4 regions of the Paenibacillus sp. PastF-3 genome follow, and region 4 is predicted to be linked to each of the others. Evidence: riboswitches for the same ligand, from Rfam matches in the RefSeq annotation. Region 4 holds a riboswitch; each other region holds the start of a gene.

Region 1 (3,214 bases), on a different contig from region 4:
TCAAAAAAACATTGGGTCTTGGCGTAGCATCTGCAGCACTGGGTTTATCATTGATTGGTGGAGGAACCTTCGCTTACTTTAGTGACACTGCACAAAACACTTCTACATTCGCTGCAGGTACACTCGATTTGAACTCCGACCCTTCTGTTATCGTAAATATCGCAAACCTGAAGCCAGGTGATACTGTATTTAAAACCTTCAAATTAAAAAATGACGGTTCCCTCGATATCGGATCTGTTCTTCTTAAGACAAGCTACTCCGTTAATGATGTGGGCGGTAACAACAACGGTGTTGATTTAGGTAAATCCATTAAAGTTAAATTCTTAACAAATCTTGATAAGAGTAATATATTTCAAGCCGATAAAGTAGTTTATGAAACAACACTAGCCGATTTGAAGGCTTTGTCCCCTGATATCGTAGAAAGAAAGTTTTTACTCAGTGAAGCTGCTGGAATTAAAGCCGGTACTAATGATACATTCGCAGTCCAATTTGAATTTGTTGATGATGGCCAAGATCAAAACTATTTCCAAAAGGATTCATTAACACTAACTTGGGATTTCTTTGCTAAACAAGGCAAAGGAACTGACTACTAATCTAATAAGTCTTCCATTCGAAGAGCAGCAGATTCTTATTCCGGAAAGCGGATAAGTAGATGCTGCTCTTCTCTTTACAATAAACTTTGTCGAATTTATCGATATTTGCTATACTAATAACAAAAAATACGGAGGGGCGTCAGCATAGTGGCACAAAATATGGGCCAACGTATCCAGCATCTCCGCCTAGAAAAGGGATTCTCCCTATCTGAGCTTGCGGACAGAGCGGATGTTGCTAAATCGTATCTTAGCAATGTGGAGAGAAACATCCAATCCAATCCTTCCATCCAGTTTATCGAAAAGATCGCCGATGCGCTTCAGGTATCCATCCATGCTTTGCTCTATGGAGAGCCTAATGATGCTGAGGAATCGCCTTTAGATTCGGAATGGTTCCGATTGGTGCAGGAAGCTATGGCCTCAGGCATAAGCAAACGCGAATTCAAGGAGTTTCTGGACTACCAGAAATGGCGCCTGGATCAGAAGGACTAATCCTTCATCTGATCTAATAAGATCCTCTTCTACTCATACTATCAAACATAAACGCCTTCGCCCTCCTAACATGGATGGCGAAGGCGTTTTATATTCTAACCATGTATCGTGTACAACTTATAGAAAAAGGGCACAGCGATTTATCGCCATGCCCTTTTTCGGTATATAACGCTCTAATGTATTACTGCACGGCTTGCACAGTCTTCTCCTGAAAGAATCGACGAATTTCATCTGCCTTTATGCCAGCCTTCTTAGCTGCTAATAATAAATGTACCCACTCTACGTCTACATCAATAACCTGCTGTTCTCTGTTGCTTCCCTGGTTGGACTTGTCCAAAAAATCTCCTCCTAAGATTTTACGTCCCCAGGCAATCCGGCTGTCATAGTATTTCTACCTTAGACCCGCGACTTTGTGCCCCTGTCTTTCGGCAGGTTTACCTTTTACTGGACCCTTTACACGAAAGGATCTACTTCAAAAAGGATGAAAAACGCTAACTGCAATAACATTATACTATACTAAAGTGGAAAAGTGTGTCGATTTCTGATTAGTTTTTCCATTAAAAAACAAAAAATAGAAGCTCTTTTCTGTGATATCTTGTCCTATTAACACGATACTCGTCCTATTCATAAAATTAATTAAGCCAATATAATGATGCTTCCTTCCCTATTAGTTAAAAATAAGGATATTAGAATCATTTTAGTGGGCCTTAGGAATGGGTAATGAGAAGAAACAGCGTTCTTTTCATTAGAACAAGCTAACCCATACCATTTTGCGAACGTATTGGACGAAAGAATGAATTGATTACACGTGTGGAAAGTAGCACAATAAGATGAGAAATGAAACCGCAATCATCACAGCTCCAGTAAGCGTTGACACAAAATGTCACGTATGGAGTTCATCCGTTAAGGAGGATGTATTCATGGCAGCCAAAGAGCCCTATAACGAATCCATTTGGAGTAAGTATTACGGACCCAATTTAGGCTACATTCAAGAAAGATATGAACAGTTTGTGAAAGATCCATCCACCGTAGAGAATAATTATCGCGAGCTTTTTACAAATTCGGGTCCCCCACCCCTAACACCGGACACCGAACCGGCTCCACAGCCTCGCATTTCGGGTGACACCGAATGGCTTAGAAAGGCAGTAAGAGCTTCCAAGCTAATCGCTAATATTCGTATATATGGCCATATGGCCGCTGATATTGATCCGCTTGAGCGTGATCACAATCCCATGGCTAAATATCTCGAACTCGAAACCTATGAGCTGACTCGTGAGGATCTGATCGCACTACCTGCCACGCTCATTTGGGAGAATGCCCCGAATGATGTGCATACCGGATGGGATGCAGTTCAGCGTATGCGTCAGGCTTACACCAAGACGATCGCCTATGAATTCGGGCATGTGCATGAAGAAGAAGAACTGAAATGGTTGAACAGACAGGCAGAATCCACAAGCTCACCAGCGCCTTTAAATAATACAGAACGTAAAGAGCTGCTAAACCGCCTGATCCAAGTCGAGCAATTCGAAACCTTCCTCCACAAAACCTTTGTGGGTCAGAAGCGTTTCAGCTTGGAAGGCAATGACGCTCTCGTACCGATGCTCGATGAAATCGTACGCGCTGCTGCGCATGACGGTGCAGAGCATATTCTGATGGGCATGGCGCATCGTGGTCGCCTCAACGTTCTTGCACATATTTTGGGCAAACCTTATGATATTATATTTTCAGAGTTTCATCATTCTCCAAACAAGGAGCTTTTCCCTTCCGAAGGCTCTACAGGCATTAACTATGGCTGGACGGGTGATGTGAAATACCATCTCGGTGCAGACCGCGCTGTTCGCGAAGGAGAAACCGTACGCACAAGAATAACACTAGCGAATAACCCAAGTCACTTGGAATTCGTCAATCCTGTCGTGGAAGGCTTCACTCGTGCTGCTCAAGAAGATCGGAGCACAGCCGGATTGCCGAAGATTGATACCAGTAAAGCTATAGCGGTGCTAATGCATGGCGACGCTGCTTTTCCAGGTGAAGGAATTGTTGCAGAAACACTTAATATTGGCAAACTTCAAGGTTATCAGAATGGCGGGACGATCCATATCATTGTTAATAACCGGATCGGCTTTACGACAGAA
Region 2 (3,214 bases), on a different contig from region 4:
TACATTAGAACTAGTTGAACAAGGGCGCCAATCCGTAGATACTCAAGCTGAAGGCATGCGCAAAAACATCCAGGCTACTCAAAAAGTAGCGGATACTATCGAGGCCTTGTCTCATAATGCTCGCGGAATAACGATGATCACAAAGACCATCACTGAGATCGCTGAACAGACTAACCTGTTATCGCTGAATGCCTCCATCGAAGCAGCACGTGCCGGAGAACATGGTCGAGGATTTGCAGTAGTCGCACAGGAGGTCCGTAAGCTTGCCGAAGAATCAACGGCTTCAACAAAGGAAGTCTTTGGTTTAGTTCGGAGCATTGAAACTGATATTAAACAAGCGATTGACAATATCGCTATCAACGAAGAAGTCGTACAGGTACAGAATGAGATGATCACTCAATCTGCTCATATCTTTGCTCAAATTGTACAAAGTGTGCAGTATATTACCGAGCAGATCTCTTCCTTCTCTTCTGAAAGTGATCTTATGCTGGAAAGTGCCTTGAAAATCTCAGGTGCAATAGAAAATATATCTGCAATCACTCAGGAAACTGCTGCTGGCACCGAAGAAGTATCGGCTGCAATGAATGAACAAATTAATGCCCTGCAGTCCGTCGCAGAAGAAACTGAGAAAATGACTCAAGCCGTATTTAATCTACAGAAAACGATCCATATCTTCAAGTTTTAAACAACTTGCATAACGAATAAACCAAGCCATAAACCGTCCTCTAAGTTTGTCTTAGGGGACGGTTTATTTTCTATTATTTCATAGGTTTGACAAGACTTTCGTCAAAATTCGAGTTAATTTGCGATAATATATTGACAAAGGATGATCCCAAGGAATATATTGTAAAGGAAAATTCTTCTTATAAATTTTAAATTAATATAGGCAAAATCTTCGAAAGAGGATGACGCAAAACCATGGATCTACAGCCTCATTTTTACTCTGAGGCCATGATTGCCAGGTTGCTAAGGACCCGGGACGGCTGAACTATTGTTCAGTCTTTACGGCGATTTACGCCACCAACCTGTGCCCTTTTTCGGAGCACAGGTTTTCTATTTTTGAGTTTATTGATCAATCAGATCACTTCGAAAGATCAATAACATAATAAATATTAATCAACTTGTGAGGTGTATCTTTTGAAGACAGTCGCAGATTATATGGCGGAAGCACTACGTAACCTCGGAGTGACCCATTCTTTTGGGATCATTGGTAAATCGATTTGTCCCGTAGTTCTTAAGATGGTAGACTATGGTATTGAATTTATTCCAGGGAGACATGAATCCAGCTCCGGATTCGCAGCAGCTGGATACGCGCTGAAAACTGGTAATCTAGGCGTAGCATTTGGTACTTCTGGTCCAGGCGGAACTAACCTACTTACAGCAGCAGCACATGCGAAAGCCAACAACTTGCCAGTGCTGTTTATTACGGGCCACCAATCTATTAAAGAGCTTGGAATCCCCCAATGTCAGGACTCTTCCTCTTACTTAGCTGATTTAGCGGAGATGTTCAGACCTGCCACCTTGTTCAGTAAACTTATTGAACGCGGTGATCACTTTAGTACTATTTTTAATCATGCGATTTCAATTGCTCTTAACCAACGTGGGCCTGTTCATCTTTGTGTGCCGTTTGATGTACAGACAGAAGGATTGGAAGAGTGCAATATTGTAATTCCCGAACGCGAATCTCTAGTAAGTCTAGCGAATATCGACAGAGTAGTTGATGCTATCAATGCCTCAAAGAATCCTTTGATTATTGCGGGTAAAGGGGTCAATCGATCTGGGGCGCATAGCCAGCTTATTCAGCTCGCTGAAACTTTTAATATACCAGTAGTAACATCACCTGGTGGTAAAGGGGCTATGGTTTGGGATCACCCACTCTATCATGGTCCTATTGGTGTTGGAGGTTGCACCCACGGGGATGACCTGTTGAATAAAAGTGATCTATTTATAGTTCTAGGATCACGATTAAGTGATATGACCGTCTGTAACCTAAAACGGGAGAATCACCCGACAACATTAATTCAATTTGATATTGATCCGACCTTTGTTGGAAAAATCTTGTTCTCCAAAACGATACCAGTCACTGGTGATCTACGTGATAACCTAGTGTGCTACCTAAATCATATTGATCCTAATCATATTACTAAACGTGAAGCTATCCCTTATGTAGATTATTCAGAAGAGCTTCCCAGTCTGAAGAATCTTTCCCTTGCGTCTATTATGAGCACGATGAGTGATCTGATTCCTGACAATAATACAGTATTTGTTGATGACGGCAGTCATGGATTCAATGCTGCTAAATGGTACAAGGTTAAGAAACCAGGCAGTTTTGTATTTGATGCTTATTTTGCTTGCATGGGTAATTCTATCGGTATGGCTATTGGTGCAAAGGTTGCAGCTCCTGAAGAAACTGTCTTCTGTATTACAGGTGATGGCTGTTTTATGATGCTAGGTACAGAAATAAACACCGCCGTCTGCAAAGATATCCCTGTCATCTTTATCGTAGTAAATAATAAGCAACTCGATATGGCGCTTAAAGGGATGGAAAAAACTACTGGCCGTATTGATGGAACGATATACGAAGTCCCAATGGACGTTGTGAAATTTGCCGAGTCTCTAGGAGCGACAGGCTATAAGTGTGAGACTGCGGAACAATTCTCGACTGCAATTAAGGACGCCGTTGCTCTTAACCGTGTTGCAGTTATTGAATTATTAACAGACCGTGATGAAGTCCCTCCGACTGCACACCGTACTTTGAACCTAAATTAGGAGGCTCACTATGAAAGATAATGTTAACAGTGGTCTGAACCACTTCACGAATCTCTCAGGAGACTATGGCGCTAAAGCACTAGCTCCGATTAAGGAACATTTCCCTGACTTGGCAGAATTCATCATGGGTAATGCGTATGGAGATATTTTTCAACGCAATACCATTGAAGCTGACTGGAAGGAAGTCTCTGTTATTTCTGCTCTAATTGCAATGGGCCAGTTCGATCAATTAGGAGTTCATTATGTTATGGCTCTTCGTGTAGGAGTTACTGTAGAACAGCTCAAAGGCATTCTACTACACTTAGTACCCGCTATAGGGGCACCTAGAATCATCACAGCCTTTAATATTCTTCTTGAAACCATAGAAGAGATCCAATAAATAATAATTCGACATAAATATACACATTTCGTCTTTATTATTGTGATTTAAGAAGATAGATTACTA
Region 3 (3,214 bases), on a different contig from region 4:
AAGGCCTATTTTTTTGTTCGCTAATGGAAATGGGGGGGGAGGGGGACAGCCTCTACACGGCTTTACTTAATCTGATACTGCTCTTCATAGCTCTTGAAAGATGAAATATCCAGACCGAGATATCTGCGCATATGAATTGCAGCTTGGGCAGCGACAATGTCGTTTAATAGCAGCATTCGTTCATGGTATCCACGACATATAAATTTGGCTTCGATCCCTGCATTAAGTCTGTTCTGCTCATAAACCTTGATTCCCCGTTTTCTCATCTCTGAACGAACATCTCTTAAATCTGTTGTAGCAACTGCTGCGGCTGTTTCAAGAACCTCCAGATAGGGGGCGGGAGTTCGTAAATGTGCAGATAGAATGGCGGAGTCCCGTTCGAAAGCTGATAAAATCATCGGAAGCAATAAATAAGATTTCACCAGCATATTGTCCCTGCTTTCAGCTCTATGCATGAATCTCATCACCCCTAATGGGAACGTATATTCGTATTCTACCCCGATATTCCAAAAATAATCAATGGTATTTCTAAACAGCTAGTCCAATGTGATTAAATTCACAACTAAATTAGAAAGAATAAAATATATTAAAATTGTAATAATAAAAATTAATGCTTCAGACTTATATAAAGGGAGAATTAGGATGAAAGAGGAAGGAAGTCTCGCCCGTGGAATGGTATTTGGTTTGATTCTAAGTATTCCATTATGGATATCGATATTAGGTTGGATAAAGTTACTTTAAAATTGAAGGAAAACCTTTGTGTGAAGCGCCTTTTGGCGCTTTTTTTGTGCTTGCTTACGCGTGTAAATATCAAAAGGAATTGATTGACAATTGTGGGGATGGAGCGCTAAACTATTGTTAGTTCCAAAGTATTAAAAGTCATAGACCATTATTTAATAGGATGCTTAAGCTACTAGTTCTAATTTGCAAAGGCTATACATATATAATCATGATAATAGCAAACCGCCTGAAAGGGTGGGACGCAAAGTTCAGGAGTCTAAAGTGTCTAAAAGACACTATGACCGTCCGACTGCCATGAGAAGGGAATTCTACTTCTTTTTTGGCGGTCTTTTTGTTGTTAGGTTCTTTAGAGTTCTGGTAATTATTCTGTTTAATTATAAATCATAGTTTTAGGAGGTGCGCATTTTGAAAAGAAGAATGAAACCGTTGCTCTCATTAGTAATAGCGGGGATTTTGATGGTGGGTAGTGGGCTTTCTGGAGGTGGTTATTTGGTCAGTGCGGCAGGGCCTGTGCTTCCGTATATTCCTACACCTGTGTTAGGCATTGCAGGAAATTTTAATACTTTTATCCTTGGTGACTTCAATCAATCTAATGATCAGGTTCACGGGCGCCTGGCGGCCAAAGGTAATATTACTTTGCAGAATTACGGCGTATCCAAGGATAATCCAGGTGGAGATGTCCTTATTGCTGGCAATGACATCACTTTTACTAATGGGACTGTTCATGGAGCATCCGTTCATGGTGGTGTTTTTATCAGAAACGGTGTAGATCTTAAAGAACCAGCGAGAAAAGGGACACCTATTGATTTTGATTATGAAGAGCAATATCTTATTGGACGTTCTAATGAATTCTCTTCACTTGCTACAGTCGGAACTTTCAAAAAGGAATATGGGAAAATAACAATTGATGCTCCGGAATCATTTAACGTTCTTAATTTAAGTGCTGCTGATTTCGTTGGTGCTAATGGCTTACAGTTTAATATTGCAAATAACGCCACAGTTATCGTTAACGTTAGCGGAAGTTCAGTTGAAATTCCAAGCTTTCAAATTTGGGGAGGCAGCCCTAACAAGGTATTATTTAATTTTTATGAAGCTAGCACTGTAAACATTGGAAGTTTAACAATAGAAGGAACTATTCTAGCTCCGCTTGCAAAAGTAACTTATAATTCCGGAGAACTGCATGGGACATTGATTGCGAAAGGATTTGCTGGTGGTGTGCAGATGCATTGGTATCCATATGAAGGGGTAGAGTCGCCTCCTACGCCGACGCCAACAGTGACGCCGACACCAACAGTGACACCAACGCCGACCGTTGCACCGACACCAACGCCGACCGTGACACCGACACCAACGCCGACCGTAGCACCAACACCAACACCGACCGTAGCACCAACGCCGACCGTGGCACCGACACCAACGCCGACCGTGGCCCCAACGCCAACGCCGACCGTGGCACCGACGCCAACGCCTTGCATGACGCCGACACCGACACCAAAGCCAACACCGACGCCAAAGCCAACACCGACGCCAAAGCCAACACCGACACCAAAGCCAACACACACACCAAAGCCAACACCGACGCCAAAGCCAACGCCGACACCAAAGCCAACACCGACACCAAAGCCAACACACACACCAAAACCAACGCACACACCAACACCGAGCGTGACACCATCGCCAACGCCGAGCGTGACGCCGTCACCAACGCCGGAAGTAACACCAACACCGAGCGTGACACCGTCACCAACGCCGGAAGTAACGCCAACGCCGAGCGTGACACCGTCACCAACGCCGGAAGTAACGCCAACGCCGAGCGTGACGCCGTCACCAACGCCCGAAGTAACGCCAACGCCGAGCGTGACGCCGTCACCAACGCCGGAAGTAACGCCAACGCCGAGCGTGACGCCGTCACCAACGCCGGAAGTAACGCCAACGACAACGCCAACGCCAGAGGCAACAGCAACACCAACGCCGACGCCAACGCCAGAGGCAACAGCAACGCCAACACCGACACCGTCGCCAGAGGCAACAGCAACGCCGACTCCGTCGCCGGAAGCAACGCCAACACCGACGCCGTCGTCAGAGGTAACGCCAACACCGACATCGTCGTCGGAAGTGACGCCAACACCGACATCGTCGCCAGAGGCAACACCAACACCGACATCGTCGTCGGAAGTGACACCAACGCCAACGCCGGAGCCTCCGGTGTTCCCAACACCAACACCATCATTTGTAATTGGCACTATTGTTGTTAATGATGACCCTGTGCCGCTGGGTCCTGTAGCTTCTTCGACTCCAGCACCAGTACCCACACCAACCCCGTCGAGCAATACAGAAGTCCTTGTTGACGACGATGAAATCCCACTAGGACCGGTGGCAACGGAAACGCCGTCACCAGAGGATATTGCAGTAGTGGATGATACAATTCCGCTAGGTAATCCACCTGTGGATGAACTGCCAAAAACGGGAGAAT
Region 4 (3,214 bases):
CGCTCATTTGTTCAGTAAGTACTTGTATACGGATGATTAATTCCGCCTTATTGTCATACGAAGTGAAAAGAATAAAACGATCACCCCCTAAGCGTCCAATGACATCCTCGTCTAATGTGTTTGCTGTTAAGCTATTAGCCACTTGAATCAAAATGCTATTTCCTTCATGAAAACCGACAATTTCATTTATGTATTTAAATTGTTCAATATCAAATTGCAACACAGCAAACTTTGTATTCGGTTTCTCTTTAAGTAAATACTGAGCATCTTTAACAAATTTATTCGTTCTAGAAAGATGCGTTAACTCATCCTCAAAGGCAATCCTCTCCATCTGTTTCCTAATTTTGCTCTTATTTAATAGAATGTTTACAAATATGATCAATAATAAGACAAACATGATTACACATAATAGAAAAGTCGCCTGGCTCATTTGAGACGCTTTGGCCATGATCACATCTTTCGGTATCACGGAGAGAATATACCAGTCCTCAACCCCCTGGATGCCAGAATAGCCAACCATTTTGCTATCTCCGTTAATCCAAAATATTCCTACTCCAGATTTTTTTGCGGTTATGTTCTCTTTAAAGATTTGCAGTTGTTTCTTATTTCTAGCATCAAGACTTATACTTTCGAATATGTTATCAATTGACTTATCCTCTTCGAGATTCTTCGATTTGATAATGACTTGTCCCTTTTGATCAATGATTTGAGAATAACCATGACCTTTAAAGAAGGAGACTGCAAGAGCATCATAAAGTTCTTGTGTATATCTGCTGGCAGATATAGCCCCCTTCACTTCACCTTTAAACTTAAGTGGGCTGTTAATCGTGATAATTTCTTTATTGGAGATCTTATCTAAGAATGGATCAGAAATACTGCTAATACCCTGCAGCGCTTTTTGGAACCCTACTTCATCTGATACATCAAACATTGTCCCATCCGATGCGTAAGCTTTACCATCTAGGCTGTTGATGCTAATTCGTATAAAATTATATTTTTTATCAAAGTGATGCAGATATTTTTTGGTCTTATCCCAATCCATATAATTGATTTCCGAAATAGAATCAGCAATTCCATCTAAAGAATCTAATCCACCCTGTATCATATTTCCTAGTGATTTACTCGCATGTATCGTAGCTTCTGATGTAGCAGTAACCGCTTCTTGCTCATAAGAGTTAACAGTCCATTTTATAAAATAGTAAGAACACCCCCAAAATATCAACGCTGCCATTATTACGAGGCCTATCATTCTCCATACTCGAAATTGTGTCTGATCCATGTATTATCATCCTTTTTCCGATTTATTACGTTTTTTATTAGAAAATGAGCAAAAAAAGCCGCTATCAGAATGATAACGGCTGCATATGCATCAAAAAATAAGAGCATGAAACTCCCACTGCATGCAACCGGCTGTCATATCTATAAATAGATTTAGACCCTATGGCTTTGTGTCCCTATTTTTCAATAGGTTTACCAATATTTTGTTTTTACTATTACTAGTCCTAAATACTCTATTAAAAATAGGTTACCTCCAAAAGACCTATTTCCGCTGTGATTTAATATTTTTGAATGGGAAATTTTTCACAAACGTCAATGTTAACTTTAATATAATATTTATTAATGTAAAGCAACAATTCTGCGAACAATTATAAAATTAGATAGTAAGTCCCAATGTAACATTTATATATGTCACATTGGGACTTACTTCTCAACACGAACTATGTTTGTCTACAAACGCATAACGAAGAACAGCTTCTTCTAAGATATCAATCCCCATAATGATATCATCCATATCTGTAAATTCATTAGGATGATGACTAAGTCCATCTACAGAAGGAACAAAGATAAGCCCTACTGGGCAAAGTTTGTTCATGTTCATGGCATCATGCCCTGCCCCACTAATCATCCGTTGACTCAATATCCGCTTCTCTTCACAAATGGATTCTAGAACCTGACTGATCTCATCCGATAATAGGACAGGTTCCTCCGAAATAATTTCCGTACTCTCAATTACAAGTTGTCTATTTTCTTGTACTGAGGCTATCGTCTGATACAAATGGTCTAACACACGTTTCCTGGATGCCACTGAAGTAGATCTGATATCAATTTTAATTTCCACTTCTCCCGGAACCACGTTCATAGCGCCATTCAAGATATCTATCACCCCTAGCGTCGCAACCGTTCCAAATTCTTGTTCGAGTTTGGCTGCTTTTTCAAGCTCAAGTGCTATTTCTGAGGCACCCAGAAAAGCATCTTTTCTCATATTCATAGGTGTCGTTCCAGAGTGGGATGCCTTCCCTGATATTTGAATATGAAGCCTCACGGGTGCAGCAATTCCAGTCACAATTCCAATTTTTTTATTATTGTTTATTAAGATAGGACCTTGCTCAATATGTAATTCAAAAAACGCTTTTAATTCTTCATTTTCTCTACTCGCCTGATCAATACTGTTATAATCCAGTGCACATAGCGAAAATGCCTTTTCCATTGTAATACCGTCTTTGTCCTTCAAAGATCTATATTTCTCCTTCTGAAATAACCCTGACATTATTTTGCTGCCAACTGTTGAAATACCAAAACGCGAGGATTCTTCACAGGCAAATGAAATAATTTCGATCGGATGATCCGTTTCAATCCCTTTTTCGTTTAGACGTTTGATCACTTCCAAAGCAGCCGTTACACCCACTACACCATCGTACTTCCCACCTTGATATACCGTATCCAAGTGAGAGCCCATTACAACGGGTGGGAGCCCTTCTATCTTCCCGTTTCTTCTAGCAATCACATTTCCGCAATGATCCATCCGGATATCTAAATCTTCAGCCTTACACATCCGCATAAAAGCACTTGTACATGTCTGCTCTTCATTGGTATAGGCAATTCTAGTGATGCCCTTCTCACCCGAGTTATATTGATTAATATTATCAAATAAAGCCTGATATCTTCTCTTTCTATCCATGCCAGTATCTCCAATCCTGAGTATTTATGATTATGGTTTCATCCAAATTCGTGAAGATATACAATAGAGGTAGCGCTAATCTTTAAAAATCACTTACTTGATGAGGTGTAATGGATAGCTATGAAGAAGACCATTATTTTTAAAGAAAATGATCAATTTACCATTAAAGCTGATTTTTATGAAACAAACCGTCCCCAAGCCCCTGCTATTGTGTACATTCACGGAGGCGGCCTACTTTGGGGGGATCGAGAAGAT

What was found. A riboswitch is a leader RNA that binds a small molecule or an ion and turns the genes downstream of it on or off. The one in region 4 is predicted to bind cyclic di-GMP.
Region 1: another riboswitch for cyclic di-GMP. It lies ahead of M2444_RS12885 (anti-repressor SinI family protein); the one in region 4 lies ahead of M2444_RS19390 (bifunctional diguanylate cyclase/phosphodiesterase).
Region 2: another riboswitch for cyclic di-GMP. It lies ahead of M2444_RS07095 (thiamine pyrophosphate-binding protein); the one in region 4 lies ahead of M2444_RS19390 (bifunctional diguanylate cyclase/phosphodiesterase).
Region 3: another riboswitch for cyclic di-GMP. It lies ahead of M2444_RS13400 (choice-of-anchor A family protein); the one in region 4 lies ahead of M2444_RS19390 (bifunctional diguanylate cyclase/phosphodiesterase).

The regions. Positions count from the first base shown of each region.
Region 1 covers NZ_JARXWM010000005.1:268,309-271,522, reverse strand. The annotation lists gene M2444_RS12895 (TasA family protein) at 1-593, shown strand, start outside; gene M2444_RS12890 (helix-turn-helix domain-containing protein) at 753-1,082, shown strand; gene M2444_RS12885 (anti-repressor SinI family protein) at 1,264-1,419, opposite strand; cyclic di-GMP riboswitch class I at 1,447-1,531, opposite strand; gene M2444_RS12880 (2-oxoglutarate dehydrogenase E1 component) at 2,003-3,214, shown strand, end outside.
Region 2 covers NZ_JARXWM010000002.1:669,777-672,990, forward strand. The annotation lists gene M2444_RS07090 (methyl-accepting chemotaxis protein) at 1-685, shown strand, start outside; cyclic di-GMP riboswitch class I at 876-971, shown strand; gene M2444_RS07095 (thiamine pyrophosphate-binding protein) at 1,129-2,769, shown strand; gene M2444_RS07100 (carboxymuconolactone decarboxylase family protein) at 2,780-3,148, shown strand.
Region 3 covers NZ_JARXWM010000005.1:386,597-389,810, forward strand. The annotation lists gene M2444_RS13395 (YhjD family protein) at 63-455, opposite strand; cyclic di-GMP riboswitch class I at 948-1,038, shown strand; gene M2444_RS13400 (choice-of-anchor A family protein) at 1,147-3,214, shown strand, end outside.
Region 4 covers NZ_JARXWM010000009.1:238,035-241,248, reverse strand. The annotation lists gene M2444_RS19390 (bifunctional diguanylate cyclase/phosphodiesterase) at 1-1,279, opposite strand, end outside; cyclic di-GMP riboswitch class I at 1,399-1,485, opposite strand; gene M2444_RS19385 (Zn-dependent hydrolase) at 1,709-2,959, opposite strand; gene M2444_RS19380 (alpha/beta hydrolase) at 3,080-3,214, shown strand, end outside.